One region of the Micromonospora sp. NPDC049645 genome, then DNA from elsewhere that is predicted to be linked to it. Evidence: riboswitches for the same ligand, from Rfam matches in the RefSeq annotation. Region 1 holds a riboswitch; each other region holds the start of a gene.
The links. Region 1 has a riboswitch for S-adenosylmethionine ahead of AB0J33_RS13345 (ABC transporter substrate-binding protein). Riboswitches for the same ligand answer to the same signal wherever they lie in the genome.

Region 1 (5,310 bases):
ACCCTGCTGGGCGCGCTGCCGGTCTATCGGCGGGTGGCGGTGGAGAGCCCGCACGGTGAGGGCTCCATCGCGATGCTGGTACGTCTGCTCGGCTACTGGCCGGGCAAGTTGCTGGTGCTGGTGCTGCTGGGTTTCGCGGCCACCGACTTCATCATCACCATCACCCTCTCGGCCGCCGACGCGACCGCGCACATCGACGAGAACCCGTTCTGGCCGAACGGACTCAAGGGGCACGAGGTGCTGGTCACGCTGCTGCTCGTGTCGCTGCTGGGCGCGGTGTTCCTCAAGGGATTCACCGAGGCCATCGGGATCGCCGTCGTCCTGGTCGCGGTCTACCTGACGTTGAACGCGGTGGTGGTGGTCGACGCGCTGTGGCGGGTGGTGACGCATCCGACCGCGGTCCGGGACTGGACCACCATGCTGACCACCGGGCACGGCGATCCGTGGCTGGTGGTCGGGCTGTCGGTGCTGGTCTTTCCGAAGCTGGCGTTGGGCCTGTCCGGCTTCGAGACCGGGGTCGCGGTGATGCCGAGCGTCCGGGGCGACCCGCAGGACTCGGAGGCGCGACCGTTGGGCCGGATCCGTGGCGCCCGCCGGCTGCTCACCACCGCCGCGTTGATCATGAGCGTCTTCCTGATCACCAGCAGCGTGACGACCACCGTGCTGATCCCACCCGAGGCGTTCAAGCCGGGCGGGCCGGCGAACGGCCGGGCGTTGGCCTACCTGGCGCACGCGCACCTCGGCGAGGTGTTCGGCACCGTCTACGACCTGTCCACCATCGGGATCCTCTGGTTCGCGGGCGCCTCGGCGATGGCCGGTCTGCTGAACCTCGTGCCGCGCTACCTCCCCCGGTACGGCATGGCGCCGACCTGGGCGCGAGCCGTCCGGCCGCTGGTGCTGGTCTTCACCGCCGTGGCGTTCCTGATCACGATCGTCTTCGAGGCCAGCGTGGACGCGCAGGGCGGCGCGTACGCCACCGGTGTGTTGGTGTTGATCACCTCGGCCGCGACGGCGGTGACGCTCGCGACGCTACGGCGGCGTCAGCGCGGCCGGGGCGTCGCGTTCGGAGTCATCGCGGTGATCTTCGTCTACACCACGCTGGCGAACGTGGTGGAACGCCCGGACGGCGTCAAGATCGCCATCTGTTTCATCAGCGCGATCATCGTGGTGTCGGTGCTGTCCCGGCTGATGCGGGCCTACGAACTGCGCGTCGACCGGGTCGACCTGGATCCCACGGCGGCCCGGATGATCGACGAGCGCGCCGGCCGGCGGATCCGCCTCATCGCGCACGAGCCCGATCGGCGGGACGAGACGGAGTACCGCGCCAAGCTGGCCCAGACCGTGGCGGACAACGACTTCCCCGACGACGGTGACGTGATATTCGTCGAGGTGAAGGTCACCGACCCGTCCGACTTCGAAACCGAGCTGCTGGTCCGCGGCAGCGTGCTCGACGGCCGTTTCCCGGTGCTCAGTCTGGCCAGCTCGTCGGTGCCCACCGCGCTCGCCGCCCTGCTGCTGGAGATCCGTGACCGCAGTGGTCGGCGTCCACACATCTACTTCGAGTGGTCCGAGGGCGGCCCGGTTCGCAACTTCCTGCGTTACCTGGCATTCGGGCAGGGCGCCATCGCCTCGGTCACCCGGGAGATCCTGCGTCGCCAGGAGCCCGACCCGCACCGGCGACCGCACGTGCACGCCGGCTGAGCTGCGAGCGGTCAGCTCGTCGCGGACGGTGAGCGTGGTCATAACGACTGGACGACACACCCGTTCCTGCTGCTAGCCTCGGCGCAGGTCATGAGCGCCAGCGCGAAGCCCCGGCTCGCTGGCCGGCAACCCTCCTCCGCGGTGGGGTGCCCCGGGTGAAGACCAGGCACCGGCACGACGTCGGTGCAAGCGTGGCCTGGCACCCAGGTCAGCACAGACCCGGGAGAACCATGCGCATCCTCAGCAGCCCCGCACCGACCGACGTCGTTGACGTCCGCGCCGGTTGGCCCTCGCCCGCACTGACCCGGCGACGGCACGTGGACATGATGCGAATGTGCAGCGCCGCCTGTTGTCGCGGCATCGCGCTCTAGCACACCCCTTCCCGCACTCCTTTCCACCGGTACGCCCATCGGGCGCGCCGTCGGCGGCGCACGCCCGTGCGCGCCGAGACACCACCCTTCGGAGACAGCCGTGCGATTCCTTCCTGCCCTGACCCGCGCCGCCGCCCTGGGCGCGGCCACGATCCTGGCCGCCACCGCCCTCACCGCCTGCGGCGACGACAGCTCGTCCGACGCCACCGCCAACCCGTACGGGCTGGCGCAGCCGGGCGTGCTGCGGGCCGGCACCCTGACCGACGCCCCACCGAACGTGTACCTCAAGGACGGCAAGTTCACCGGCTTCGACAACGACCTGCTGACCGCCGTGGCCGGCAGGCTCGGCCTCCGGGTCGAGTTCGTCGGCACCGACTTCTCCGCGCTGCTCAGCCAGGTCAACAACCACAAGTTCGACGTCGGCAGCTCCTCGATCACCATCACCGAGGCGCGCAAGAAGACCGTCGACTTCGGCAACGGCTACGACTTCGGCTACTTCGGCCTGGACGTCCCGGCCGGCTCGCCGATCACCAGCTTCGACCAGCTCACCGGCAAGCGGGTGGTGGTGGTGCAGGGCACCGTCCAGGACGACTACGCCACCGGCAAGCAGCTCGACCCGGTGCGGGTGCCGGACTACAACGGGGCGATCAACCAGCTGAAGGCGGGCACCGCCGACGCCTGGATCGCCCCGGCGGAGATCGGCGAGAAGTCGGCCGCCGACAGCAACGGCAAGATCACCGTGGCCGCCAAGCAGCTCAGCCCGGCACCGACCGCGTACGCCGTGGCCAAGGGCAGCGACAAGCTGCGCGAGGCGCTGAACAAGGGCCTCGACGAGGTCATCGCCGATGGCACCTGGAGCCGGTTGCAGGCGCAGTACTACCCCGGCCGGCCCATCCCGGCGGACTTCACGCCGGGCAGCGGCACGGTGAAGGTTTCGGGGGCGTCGGCCACGCCGACAGGGCCGACGGCTCCGTCGGCGTCCGCGTCGGCCGCGTCCTGAGCCGGTGACGAGCGAGCAGGGCGGTAGGAGAGGCGACCGATGGATCCGTTGAGCACCCTGTGGGAAACCTTCTTCGACGCCGACGCGATGCGCGAGGCGCTGCCCGAGATGCTGACCGTCGGGTTGCCCAACACCCTGATCCTGGCGGTCTCCGCCGCCCTGCTCGGCTCGGTCCTCGGCCTGCTGCTGGCCGTCGCCGGGATCTCCCGTAGCCGCTGGTTGCGCTGGCCGGCGCGGGTCTACACCGACGTCTTCCGGGGGCTGCCGGCCGCCGCGACGATCCTGCTGATCGGGGTCGGGTTGGCCCCGCTGGGCATGCAGGTCTGGGGGCCCGACCCCTACCCGTTGGGCATCCTGGCGCTGTCCCTCATCGCCGCCGCGTACATCGGGGAGATCTTCCGCTCGGGTATCCAGTCGGTGGAGGCCGCTCAGTTGGAGGGCGCCCGCGCCCTCGGTTTCTCCTGGGCCGACGCGATGCGGCTGGTGATCATTCCGCAGGGCGTCCGGCGGGTGTTGCCGGCCTGGGTGAACCAGCTCATCGCGCTGATCAAGGACTCCAGCCTGGTCTACTTCCTCGGCCTGGTGGCCAGCCAGCGGGAACTGTTCCGGATCGGGCAGGACTACGCGGCCACCACCGGCAACGAGTCGGCGCTGTTGCTGGCGGGCCTCTGCTACCTGGCCCTGACCGTCCCGTTGACGCACGTCGTCAACTGGATCGACCGGCGGCTGCGCAACGGTCGGCCGGCCACCGCGCCCGACGACGAGGACGACGACGCACTGTTGCCCACCGCCACCCGGGGAGACCGGCGATGACCACCACCGAAACGACCACCTCGGTCAGCCTCGACGTACGCGACGTGCACCTCGCCTTCGGCCCGAACCGGGTGCTGCGCGGCGTCGACCTCACGGTGCCCCGTGGTGCGACGGCCTGCGTGATCGGCCCGTCCGGCTCGGGCAAGTCCACGCTGCTGCGCACCGTCAACCGGCTGATCGAGCCGGACCGCGGTGACGTGCTGCTGGACGGGCGCACCGTGCTGGGCGACGACCCGGACGCGCTGCGGCAGCGGGTGGGGATGGTGTTCCAACAGTTCAACCTCTTCCCGCACATGAGCGTTCTGCGCAACGTCACGCTGGCGCTGCGCCGGCTGCGCAAGCTCGGCGAGGACGAGGCGGACGCGGTCGCCCGCGCCCAGTTGGAGCTGGTCGGGTTGGCCGGCAAGGCGAACTCCCGACCGGCGCAGCTCTCCGGCGGTCAGCAGCAGCGGGTGGCGATCGCCCGGGCGTTGGCGCTGCGGCCCGAGGTGATGCTCTTCGACGAGGCGACCTCGGCGCTCGATCCGGAGCTGGTCAAGGGTGTCCTCGGGGTGATGGCCGACCTGTCCGCCGCCGGGATGACCATGGTGGTGGTCACCCACGAGATGGGCTTCGCCCGGCAGGTCGCCGACACCGTCGCCTTCATGGACCGGGGTGTGGTGCTGGAGGCCGGACCACCCGAGGCGATCTTCGAGCGGGCCGAGCACCCACGGCTGCGGCGGTTCCTCGACCAGGTGCTCTGAGCCGCGCCGTTCGGCGGCGGGCTCACTCGTTGGGCCCGCGTCCCAGCAGCCGGATCTCCTCGTTGTCCAGCGCGGCCTGGAGTTCCTGCAGCACGAGGTCGTCGATCTCCCGGTTGTCCCGCAGTCGGGTGATCTCCCGACGCTTGTGGGCGAGCACCCCGAGGCGCAGCCGGCGTTCCAGGCGGCGCTCGTCCGCGCTACTTCCACACCCCTCCTCGACATCCGCCAGGTGCCGTCGGTACTCGGACTCCAGCCGCTGCACCGCCTCCTGCTGGGCTCCGATCTCGGCGGCTACCTGGGGGAGGGCGGCCAGGCCCGCCTCGGTGGCCCGCCGCTGGGCATGCCGGGTCTCGTCCACGCGTTCCGGGTCGCCGGCCAGGCGGGCCCACCGGACCACCAGTGGCAGGGTGGTGCCCTGGAGCAGCATGATCAATACGATCACCAGCGCGGTGACGAAGATGATGAGGTCGCGTTCGACCACCGGCCGACCGGCGACCGTCACCGTCGGAACGGCCAGGGCGGCGGCGAGCGACACCGCACCCCGGAAGCCGGCCCAGCCCGCCACGGTCCCCACCCGCCAACTCGACGGCCCCTGACTCGGGTCCGTGATGCGGCGGTGCCGCAGCTTCGCGGCCTGCGCGGTCAGATAGACGAAGAGCAGGCGGGTGCAGATGACGACCAG
Region 2 (5,310 bases), on a different contig from region 1:
GTTGGGTGAGGCGATCCAGGGCGCGAAGGAGACCGCCACCCTCTCCCCGGCGCGCTGGCACCGGCGCGACGAGCTGACCCACTACGCGGAGGCTGCCGACCCGATCGACCGGGCGATGCGCAACAGCGGCACGTTGATCCGTCGGTCCGTCACGCTGATCGAGGACGAGGAACCGGTGCCCGATCCGATGCCGGACGCGATCGGTCACCTCGCCGAGTCGGTCCGGCTGCTCAAACACGAGTTCGCCGCCGGCGAGCAGCCGGACAAGGCCCGGGAGCGGTCGCTGCGGGCGGTCAGCGAGGCCGGCCGGGCGTACGGCGAGGGGGTCGGCTTCTCCGGCAGTGTGGTGATCGCCCAGATCCGGACCACGGCCAGCGATCTGCTGGTCGCCTCCGGGATCGAGCAGGAGGAGGCGAACCGGTGGATCCGCACCGCCTTCGGGGAGCAGGAACGACCGGTCGGTGAGGCCGCCGAGCCCGCCGAGCGGCCGAAGCCACCCACCGCCCCGCCGATCGGTTGAGCGCGAGCCCCCGCGGGTCGGTTGAGCGCGAGGCCCCCCGCGGGTCGGTTGAGCGCGAGGCCCTCGCCGGCCGGGCCTCAGCCCAGCTCGGCCAGCGCCGCGATCAGCCGGTCCACCTGGGCGGCCGTGCTGCCCAGACCGATGCTGGCACGCAACGCGGTGGGCGGCAGGTCCCGCCGGCCGGTACGCCCCGCCGCCTCGCCAAGCAACCGCCGGGCCAGCGGATGGGCGCAGAACAAACCGTCCCGTACGCCGATTCGGTGCTCCCTGGCCAGCCGCGCGGCCACCTCGGCGGAATCCCAGCCGGCGACCACGAACGAGACGATGCCGACCCGGGGCGCGTCCGGGCCGAAGGTGCGCAGCTCCACCACGTGCGGCAGGGCGGCGATGCCGGTCCGCAGCCGGGCCAGCAGGGCCTGCTCGCGGGCGGCAAGCGCGACCCGGTCCGCGTCGTCGAGCGCCGCACACACCGCCGCCAGCGCGACCGCGCCGAGCAGGTTCGGGGTGCCGCCCTCGTGTCGTGCCGGCCCGGTCGCCCAGGTCACGTCATGGGTGGCCGGCCCGACGTGGCTGGTGGCCCCACCGCCGGCCAGGTAGGGCGGGGCGGCGTCCAGCCAGTCCGCCCGGCCGATCAGCACCCCCGCGCCGAACGGCGCGTACAGCTTGTGACCGGACACGACCAGGTAGTCGACGTCGAGCGCGAGCAGGTCGACCGGGGCGTGCGGGGCGAGTTGCGCGGCGTCGAGCACGATCCGGGCACCGTGCCGGTGGGCCACCCGGGCCAGCTCGGCGACCGGCCACCGTTCACCGGTCACGTTGCTGGCACCGGTCACCGCGACCAGCACCGGCAGCGCCGGGTTGCTGCCCCGGCGCAGCTCGGTGAGGGCGGCGGCGAGGTCGCGTACCGCCCCGTCGGGCTCGGAGGGCACCGGCAGTCGTACCGAGCCGCGCGGCCAGGGCAGCAGGTTGGCGTGGTGCTCCCCGGCGAACGTGACCACCGTCGTGCCGGCCGGCACGGCCCGGGCCAACAGGTTGAGCGCGTCCGTGGTGTTACGGGTGAAGATCACGTGATCGTCGGCGCGCGCGCCGAAGAAGTCACCGATCGTCTGCCGGGACTGCTCGTACGCCAGGGTGCAGCGCCGCGACAGCGCTCCCGCGCCGCGATGCACGCTCGCGTACCAGGGCAGCAGCTCGGCCACCGCGTCGGCGGCGGCCCGCGCGCACGGCGCGGTGGCCGCGTAGTCCAGGTTGATCTCACCGGGCACGCCGAGGACGTCGAGCGGCGCGGACGGCGCGGCGGGAAGGGTGGGCAGCGAGGGGACGCAGGTGACGGACATGCCGGAACCTCCGGGGTCAGGGACCCCGGGTGCGGCATCGGGACGGGGTCCGCGCTTGCCCAGCACACCGATCGGGCTGGGCCCGGTCATCACCCGGGGCACCCCACCGCGAACTCGACGAGGGTTGCCGGCCAGCAAGCCGGGGCTTGACGCTGGCGCTCGTGACCTGCCGGCAGCATAGCGGCTACCGATGCGACCGAACCAGCCGGCAGTGGATGGCTACGCTGACCGCATGGCCGACACCCCGCCCGGTTCACCGCTGCCGCCGTCGCCCGCGTCCGCCCCGCCCACGGCCCCGTCCGCGCCCACCGCCCCGGCCGGTGCCGAAGCCCCCCGGATGCCGCTGCGCCGACTGGGCTGGCGGCGGTTCCTGGTGCTGGCCGGGGTGGTGCTGTTGATCGCGGCGTGCGCGGTGTTCATGGTCTTCACGCTCGGCCAGTCACTCGGGGCGCAGGCCCTGCTGATCGGCGTGGTCGCCGCCATCCTGCCGGTGCCGGTGCTGGTCGCCTGCTTCCTCTGGCTGGACCGGTACGAACCGGAGCCGCTGAAGTATCTGATCTTCTGTTTCGCCTGGGGTGCGTTCGTCTCCACCGCCGCCTCGCTCACGGTGAACGACTTCGCCGCCAACCGTTTCGCCGACTGGGGTCTGCCGTCCGCGCTCACCGGTGTGCTGGTGGCGCCGTTCATCGAAGAGCTGACCAAGGCGCTGGGCCCGATCCTGCTGCTGGTGTTCCGCCGCCGGGAGTGGTCCGGGATCACCGACGGCCTGGTCTACTGCGGGCTCTCCGCGGTCGGCTTCGCGATGGTGGAGAACATCCTCTACCTGGGCGGGTTGGGCTACGCGTCCGGCGCCGACCGGTACGGCCCGGCCACCGGCATCCAGCAGGTCATCGCGATCTTCATTTTGCGGATCCTGCTGTTCGGGTTCGCCCATCCGCTCTTCACCTCGATGACGGGTGTGGGGCTGGGTATCGCCTCCCGCACGGCCGACCGGCGCATCCGGGTGCTCGCCCCGATCGCCGGTCTGCTGTTGGCGATGATGCTGCACGGCACCTGGAACCTGCTGCCCACGCTGACCCAGGCCACCGGCGAGGCCGTGATCATGCTGTACGGCTTCCTGGGCCTGATGGTGCCGGTCTTCTTCGGCACGGTGGGGCTGGCGCTGTGGCTGCGTGCCTGGGAGGGGCGGCTCACCGAGCGTGCGCTACCCGACTACGTACGCGCCGGCTGGCTCAGCCCACCCGAGGTGGCCGCGTTGAGCAGCCTCGGCCGACGGCACGCTGCCCGCAGTTGGGCGCGGCGGGTGGCCGGCGACGCCGGGGTGCGGGCGATGCGCGGCTACCAGTCCGCCGCGACCCGACTGGCCCTGCTGCGCGACGGGACGCTGCGCGGGCTGGACCGCAAGCCCGCCGACCAGGAGCGGACCGCCCGCGAGGAGCGGGAACTGCTGGACGCGATCAGCTCGTACCGGTCGTTCTTCGTCGGTCGGGACCCGCAGGCCCCGGTGGGCGTCTGGGACGGCAGCCGCTACCACCTGCGCTTCCCGGACGGTACGCAGCGGTCGGTGGACGCGCCGGACGAGCCGGTGGTGCCGATTCCGGTGGTGCTGGCGCCCGCCCCGGCCCCGCCCGGGTACGCCCCGCCCGGTTGGCCCGGCCCACGACCGGCGTCGCCCTGGCCGCCGGCGCACCCCTGAGGCGGGCGGTCGCCGGCTGACCGTTCAGCTCATCAGGGAGGTGAGGAAGTCACCGAAGCCCTGGAACATCGCGATCAGGGCGGCCCCGATCGTCCGGAACATCTGCGCCGCGCCGTCCGGCCGGAAGGCCACGAAGTAGATCAGGAACGCGACAAAGCCCCAGGTCAACAGCTTCTTCACGAATACCGGCATCGTCCCTCCCCAGGGCCACGGTCGCCGGATGGCTTCCCGTCGTGGGGCCGGGCAAACGGTGCGGGACGGGGCCCGGTGGCCGGGGGAGGTGCGTCAGAGGTAGAGGCCGGTCGAGTCGTTCTCGATCCGTTCGGCGGCCACGGCGTGCACGTCGCGTTCGCGTAGCAGCACGTAACCGCGGCCGTGCAACTCGACCTCGGAGCGGTCGTCCGGGTCGAAGAGCACCCGGTCGCCGGAGACGATGGCGCGGACGTTGGGCCCCACCCCGACCGCGGTGGCCCAGGCGAGACGCTTGCCGACCGCCGCCGTCGCCGGAATGACGATGCCGGCGGTGGAGCGGCGTTCGCCCTCGCTGCCCTCCATCCGTACCAGCACGCGGTCGTGCAGCAGGCGGATCGGCAGGCCGGCGTCGAGATCGTTGTCGGCGGTCACCCCGCAGACGCTACCGTGTGGCCGACGGCGGCCGGCCGGTGGTTACGCCGGAGGTGGTCGGGGCATTGTGTGGCTGAACCGCCCCACGGTGTCGGGAACGGACGTATGCTGTCCGACCTGTCGCCGTCGGCGGGCCGGGTTTTCTGCCAGGAGGTGCGCTTGAGCCGCTTCGAGCGGGTACGCGGGCGGCTTCGCCGCGCCTACCAGTCACGACAGGAGTCGACGCGCGTCGGCGAGCGCACTCCGAGTGACGCGCTGGACGGTGCGTCGGAGGCGGCACGGGTGGCATCGCCGGCCGCGCCGGGGCCGACCGCGCCAACGAGCGCCACGGTGTACGGCGCGGAACCTGCGGCGGACCTGCACAACTCCACCTCCAGTCGGGACGACGCCGACGTTCCGCACGGGCTGCGGATCGCCGCCGCGTGGTGCTGGCGACTGATCGTGATCGGCGTGGTGGCCTGGGCCCTGCTGCGGATCGTCAGCACCGTCAAGATCGTGATCATTCCGTTGGCCATCGCGCTGCTGCTCTCCGCGCTGCTCGCCCCGGCGGTGGGCTGGCTGCTGCGGGCCCGGTTCCCCCGGTCGCTGGCGACGGCGGTGGTGCTGGTCGGCGGCCTGGCCGCGGTGATCGGCACGCTGACGCTGGTGGTCAACGAGTTCATCCGTGGCGTACCGGAGTTGAGCGAGAAGTCGTCCGAGGGTGTCCGGCAGATCCAGAACTGGTTGAAGACGGGCCCGCTGCACCTCTCCGACACCCAACTCGACCGTTACATCGACGAGGCGCAGGCCTGGATCAACAACAACACGTCGAGGTTCACCAGCGGCGCGTTGAGCACCGCTGCCACGCTGGCCGAGGTGCTGACCGGCACGCTGCTGGTCCTCTTCGCGACGTTCTTCTTCCTGCGCGACGGCAGCCGGATCTGGCGATTCCTGGTCCGGCTACTGCCGGTGGCCGCCCGGTGGAAGGTCGACGACGCGGGCCGCGCCTCCTGGCAGACACTCGTCGCCTACGTCCGGGCGACCGTCCTGGTCGCCTTCATCGACGCGGTCGGCATCGGCATCTTCCTGGTCATCTTCGACATCCCGTTCGCCTTCCCGCTGGCCGCGTTGGTCTTCCTCGGCGCGTTCATCCC
Region 3 (5,310 bases), on a different contig from region 1:
GCTGATGCTGGCGATCCTCGCGCAGGAGACCAACCTGGCCCAGGCGTCGTGGCACGCCGTGCCCGGCGACGCGGGTAACCCGCTGATCTCGGACTACTACGGTCACCGGGCACACGAGGAGGACATCCGCATCATCGACTACTCGTCGGCGGACTGCGGTTACGGCATCTCCCAGGTGACCGACGGCATGGCCCGGGGCCAGACCACCTACAACTATTACCAGCAACAGGCCATCGCGATGGACTACCAGGCCAACATCGCCGCCGGCATGGCGATCCTCCAGGCGAAGTGGCTGGAGGTGGCGCGGACCGGATCCATGGTCAACAACGGCAACCCGGCCTTCATCGAGAACTGGTACCTGGCCGTGTGGGGCTACAACTCGGGCGTCTACCAGAACACCGGCGGTCCATACGGCGTCGGCTGGTTCAACAACCCGGCCAACCCGCAGTACAAGGCGACCCGCGACCCGTTCCTCCGGGTCGACAAGGACGACGCGAGCCACCCGGCCGACTGGTCGTACCCGGAGAAGATCATGGGCTGGGCCGAGGTGCCGCAGTGGCAGTGGATCGAACCGTTCGACAAGTACCTGCCGCCGGCCTTCGGGACCAACTCCAACAACCAGCTCCAGCTGCCCGGTCGCTACCAGTTCTGCGGCACTGTCAACTACTGCACTCCCAACGTCCTCAACGCCTGCCCGTCCGACAACTCGAACTGCTGGTGGCACGGCACGACGAGTTGGAGCGACGGGTGTGCCGCCAAGTGCGCCAAGGAGCGACTGGCGTTCCCGCTGTTCTCGTCCGAGCCACCGCTGTTGCGGGTCTATCCGACCGCCTGCACACCGTTCAAGGCCGACATCGGCACGGTCGCCGCAGTCATCGACGACAGCAACGGGGACTCCAGCTTCAACCGGTTGGGGTGTGCGCCACAGCCCCGGGGTGGCAAGTTCACGCTGCGCACCGGCAGCCCCTTCGGCTCGAACGCCGCCCTGTACGGCCAGGTGGACCTGCACCAGGTCGGTGCCGGCTATCTGGGGCACACCTGGTTCACCCACTCGTACGACGGTGACTCCGGGGGCAGCGAGGAGTACAAGCGTCACCGGGTGCTGGGCACCTGGACGACCGACCTGCCGTCGGACGACTACGAGATCGTCGTACACCTGCCCTCGCACGGCGCCAACGAACAGGTGGACTACATCATCTCGCAGGGCGACGGCGGTCCCGGTGGCTCCGACAACCAGATCGTCTGCTCGATCGACCAGAACTCCGCGAACTGGGAGGACAAGTGGGTGTCGCTGGGGTGGACGTGGCTCTACCCGGGCGCCAAGGTCCAGCTCGACAACATCGTCGCCCAGGCGGAGGGCACCGTTGACGTGGCGTACGACGCGATCGCCTTCGTCAACGTTCCCGGTTACGCCAACGGCCGCGACTGCGGAGATCCCTACCCGGGGAACTGACGCACGACCTGGTGGCCGGGGTGAGGCGACTCGCCCCGGCCACCGCCGCCCGTGCGGCAGGGATCCCGTGGGTCCGTTCGTGGCGGGGCTGGTGGGACTGCTCACCACGCGGGACACCCGTGGGCGTCCCGCGTGGTATTGCGTAGACTCGACGGCACAACTGAATACCTCATCCAGAGGGGCTGAGGGATACGGCCCGACGACGCCCCGGCAACCACCCCGCGCGCTCACCGCTGAGCGACCCGCGGGGCAGGTGCCAATTCCGTCCCCGCCGCACCGTGCGATGCGGGGAAAGATGAGAGGACTCTCGACATGACGTCGACGCTCGCCGCATCCGGCATCGACACCTCCGCCAGCCCCGCCCGCGCCCTGGTCTGCCGTGCCTGTTCGGCCCGCTACCCACTCGCCGCCCAGCACGCCTGTTACGAGTGTTTCGGTCCGCTGGAAGTCGACTATGACCTCGCCGCACTGGCCACCGTCACCCGGGAGCAGATCGAGGCCGGCCCGCAGAACATCTGGCGGTACGCCGCCCTGCTGCCCGCCGGTCAGGATCCGGCCAGCCGGGTGACCCTCGACCCGGGGCTGACCCCGCTGGTGGCGGCCCCGCACCTCGCCGCCGAGTTGGGCATCACCGCGCCGCTGTGGGTCAAGGACGACAGCGCAAACCCCACCCACTCGTTCAAGGACCGGGTCGTCTCGGTGGCGCTCACCGCCGCCAAGGCGCTCGGCTTCAGCCGCTTCGCCTGCGCGTCGACCGGCAACCTGGCCAACTCGGTGGCCGCCCACGCCGCCCGCGCCGGCGTACCGTCGGTGGTCTTCATCCCCAGCGACCTGGAGCAGGGCAAGGTCATCACCACTGCCGTCTACGGCGGCGACCTGGTCGCCATCGACGGCTCGTACGACGATGTCAACCGGCTCTGCGGCGAGTTGGTGGAGACCGACGAGTTCGAGGACACCGCGTTCGTCAACGTGAACGTCCGGCCGTACTACGCGGAGGGTTCCAAGACCCTCGGCTACGAGGTGGCCGAGCAGCTCGGCTGGCGGATCCCGGCTCAGGTGGTCATCCCGATGGCCAGCGGCGAGCTGCTCACCAAGATCGACAAGGCGTTCTCCGAGCTGGTGGAGATCGGCCTGGTCGAGGCGCCGGCCGGTGGCTGGAAGGTCTTCGGCGCGCAGTCCGCCGGCTGCAACCCGATCGCTACCGCCCTGCACGCCGAGACCGACACGATCATCCCGGTCAAGCCCACCGGCATCGCCAAGTCGCTCAACATCGGCGACCCGGCCGCCGGCCTCTACGCCCTGGAGGCGGTTCGCCGCACCGGCGGTTGGATGGAGTACGTCGACGACGACGAGATCCGGGCGGGCATCCGTGATCTGGCCCGTACCACCGGGGTCTTCGCCGAGACCGCCGGTGGGGTGACCGTGGCCGTGCTGCGCAAGCTGGTCGAGTCCGGTCGGCTCGACCCGGCGGCCGAGACCGTCGTGTTCAACACCGGTGAGGGTCTCAAGACCATCGACGCGGTGGCCGGCCAGGTCGGGCCGACCCACCACATCAAGCCCTCGCTGCGCGCCGCCCGCGACGCCGGCCTGCTCGGCTGAGGCGCCCCGGCGCGCGCCGGCCGCTCTCCGAGTGGGGGATGGGCGGCCACCCGGTCGGAGGACCAGGCGGATCCGCCGGGTAACTGGCTTTTCGCAGTGAGTGTGGAAAACCCGCCCCTACGGACTTGACGGCAGGAACCGGACGGCGCAAGATGCTCCGTGCGGGAGGGCATTTCGCCGAAGACTTTTGAAGTTCTTGCGACCCAACGCCGGAGGCGTTGTGCGAGTGTCCCTCCCGACCACGTTCGATCGGGCCAGCGGTTAATTCGCTGGCCCGATCGCTTTTCCGGGGTGCACCCTCAGCGGCATGAGCATCACGATCGCGTCGTTCGACGGCGCCGACCGGACGTCGGTCGACGAGGCGTACCGGATCGGGTCGGCGGCCAACGACGCCGATCTGCCCGACTTCCCGCCCTCCTGTCGGCGTCGCTTCGACGCGCTGTTCCACACGCCGATGCCCGGCACCCGGTCGCTCTGGGCACTCGCCCGACTCGACGGCGTACCGGCCGGCTACCTCCAACTGGACCTGCCGCAGCTCGACAACACCGAGAACGCCACCGCGGACCTGCTGGTGCATCCCGAGCTGCGGCGTCGCGGCGTCGGCCGGGCCCTGCACGAGTACGGGGTGCGCCTGCTGCGCGAGCACGGCCGCAAGCGGGTCGTGGCGATGGCCGTCTCCGCGCTGCCCGGCGGACCCGCCCGCAACGTGGCCGGCGACGCGTTCGCCGCCGCGACCGGAGCCCACCCCGCCCTCGCCGAGGTGCGTCGCCGCCTGCACGTCGGTGAGATCGACCGGATCGCGCTGCGGGCGGCGCTCGCCGAGGCCCGTCCGCGAGCCGAGGGCTACCAGTCGGTCTGCTGGCAGGGGGCGACCCCGCAGGAGTACGTCGCCGACATCGCCTACCTCGACGGCCGGCTGATGGTGGACGCGCCCATGGGTGACGTGCAGTGGGAGCCGGAGCAGGTGGACGCCGAGCGCATCCGCGGCAACGAACGGGCGCTGGACGCCCGGGGCCGGCGGCGCTACCACCTCGGAATGCGGCACGAGGCGTCCGGCCGGCTGGTCGCCTGGACGCTGCTGGACGTGGGCGCCAGCACCGACTGGCACGCCTTCCAGCAGATCACCATCGTCGACCCGGCTCATCGTGGGCACCGGCTCGGCCTCATCGCCAAGGCGGAGAACCTGCACCACCTACTCACCCACGAGCCGGCCGTACGGGTGATCGACACCTGGAACGCGACAAGCAACAGCTACATGGTGGCGATCAACGAGCAGCTCGGCTTCCGCCCGGTGGACTCCTGGACCGATTGGCAGCTCACCCTCTGACGGGTATCGGCGCTACTGTTCGCGGGCCTGACTCAGGCATGCGTCGCTGCCGGGCATTCGCGCTACTGTTCGCGGACCTGACTCAGGCATGCGTCGCTGCCGGGCATTCGCGCTACTGTTCGCGGACCTGACTCAGGCATGATGGCGGGCATGACGGAGACCCCGCAGCCCCTGTACGACAGGCACGCCGACACCCTCAACCGTGCGCTGACCGCGATCACGGAGCGGGGCTACTGGTCCGCCTACCCCGAATCCCCCAGCCCCCGGGTGTACGGCGAGACCGCCGCCGCCGACGGTAAGGCCGCCTTCGAGGCGTACCTCGGTGGTGACTTTCCGCTCGACCAGCCCGGCAGCGGCGCACGGGTCGCCACCGAGACGAGCCCGTTCGGGGTGGAGTTGGCGGTGCGTTACCCGCACGCCGGCCCCGGCGAGCTGGTCAGCGCCGCCTCCGCCGCGCTGCCGGCGTGGCGCGACGCCGGCCCGCAGGCCCGGGTGGGCGTCTGCCTGGAGATCCTCGACCGGCTGCACAAGCACATCTTCGAGCTGGCGAACGCGGTGCAGTTCACCAGCGGGCAGGCGTTCGTGATGGCCTTCCAGGCCGGTGGCGCGCACGCGCTGGACCGGGCGCTGGAAGCGCTGGCGTACGCGTACGCCGAGATGACCCGGCACCCGGGCACGGCGGGCTGGGAGAAGGCCGCCGGCAAGGGTGACCCGCTGCGGATGACCAAGACGTTCCACGTGGTGCCGCGTGGGGTGGCGCTGGTGATCGGCTGCAACACCTTCCCGACCTGGAACTCGTACCCCGGGCTGTTCGCCTCGCTGGTCACCGGCAACCCGGTGATCGTCAAGCCGCACCCGCGCGCGGTGCTGCCGCTGGCCATCACCGTGAAGTACGCCCGGGAGGTGCTCGCCGAGGCCGGCTTCGACCCGA

Region 2: it holds a riboswitch for S-adenosylmethionine, as region 1 does, so the genes downstream of both, AB0J33_RS10230 (aminotransferase class V-fold PLP-dependent enzyme) here and AB0J33_RS13345 (ABC transporter substrate-binding protein) in region 1, are expected to answer to the same signal.
Region 3: it holds a riboswitch for S-adenosylmethionine, as region 1 does, so the genes downstream of both, thrC (threonine synthase) here and AB0J33_RS13345 (ABC transporter substrate-binding protein) in region 1, are expected to answer to the same signal.

Annotation. Positions count from the first base shown of each region.
Region 1 is NZ_JBFAOI010000004.1:398,388-403,697, reverse strand. Features, by position in the region: gene AB0J33_RS13350 (amino acid transporter) at 1-1,701, shown strand, start outside; SAM riboswitch class IV at 1,788-1,899, shown strand; gene AB0J33_RS13345 (ABC transporter substrate-binding protein) at 2,173-3,072, shown strand; gene AB0J33_RS13340 (amino acid ABC transporter permease) at 3,112-3,885, shown strand; gene AB0J33_RS13335 (amino acid ABC transporter ATP-binding protein) at 3,882-4,628, shown strand; gene AB0J33_RS13330 (Na+/H+ antiporter) at 4,651-5,310, opposite strand, start outside.
Region 2 is NZ_JBFAOI010000003.1:354,540-359,849, reverse strand. Features, by position in the region: gene AB0J33_RS10235 (FUSC family protein) at 1-520, shown strand, start outside; gene AB0J33_RS10230 (aminotransferase class V-fold PLP-dependent enzyme) at 598-1,857, opposite strand; SAM riboswitch class IV at 1,904-2,024, opposite strand; gene AB0J33_RS10225 (PrsW family intramembrane metalloprotease) at 2,048-3,553, shown strand; gene AB0J33_RS10220 (hypothetical protein) at 3,578-3,745, opposite strand; gene AB0J33_RS10215 (co-chaperone GroES) at 3,839-4,177, opposite strand; gene AB0J33_RS10210 (AI-2E family transporter) at 4,283-5,310, shown strand, end outside.
Region 3 is NZ_JBFAOI010000003.1:375,208-380,517, reverse strand. Features, by position in the region: gene AB0J33_RS10315 (hypothetical protein) at 1-1,453, shown strand, start outside; SAM riboswitch class I at 1,620-1,755, shown strand; gene thrC (threonine synthase) at 1,766-3,052, shown strand; gene AB0J33_RS10305 (GNAT family N-acetyltransferase) at 3,360-4,379, shown strand; gene paaN (phenylacetic acid degradation protein PaaN) at 4,530-5,310, shown strand, end outside.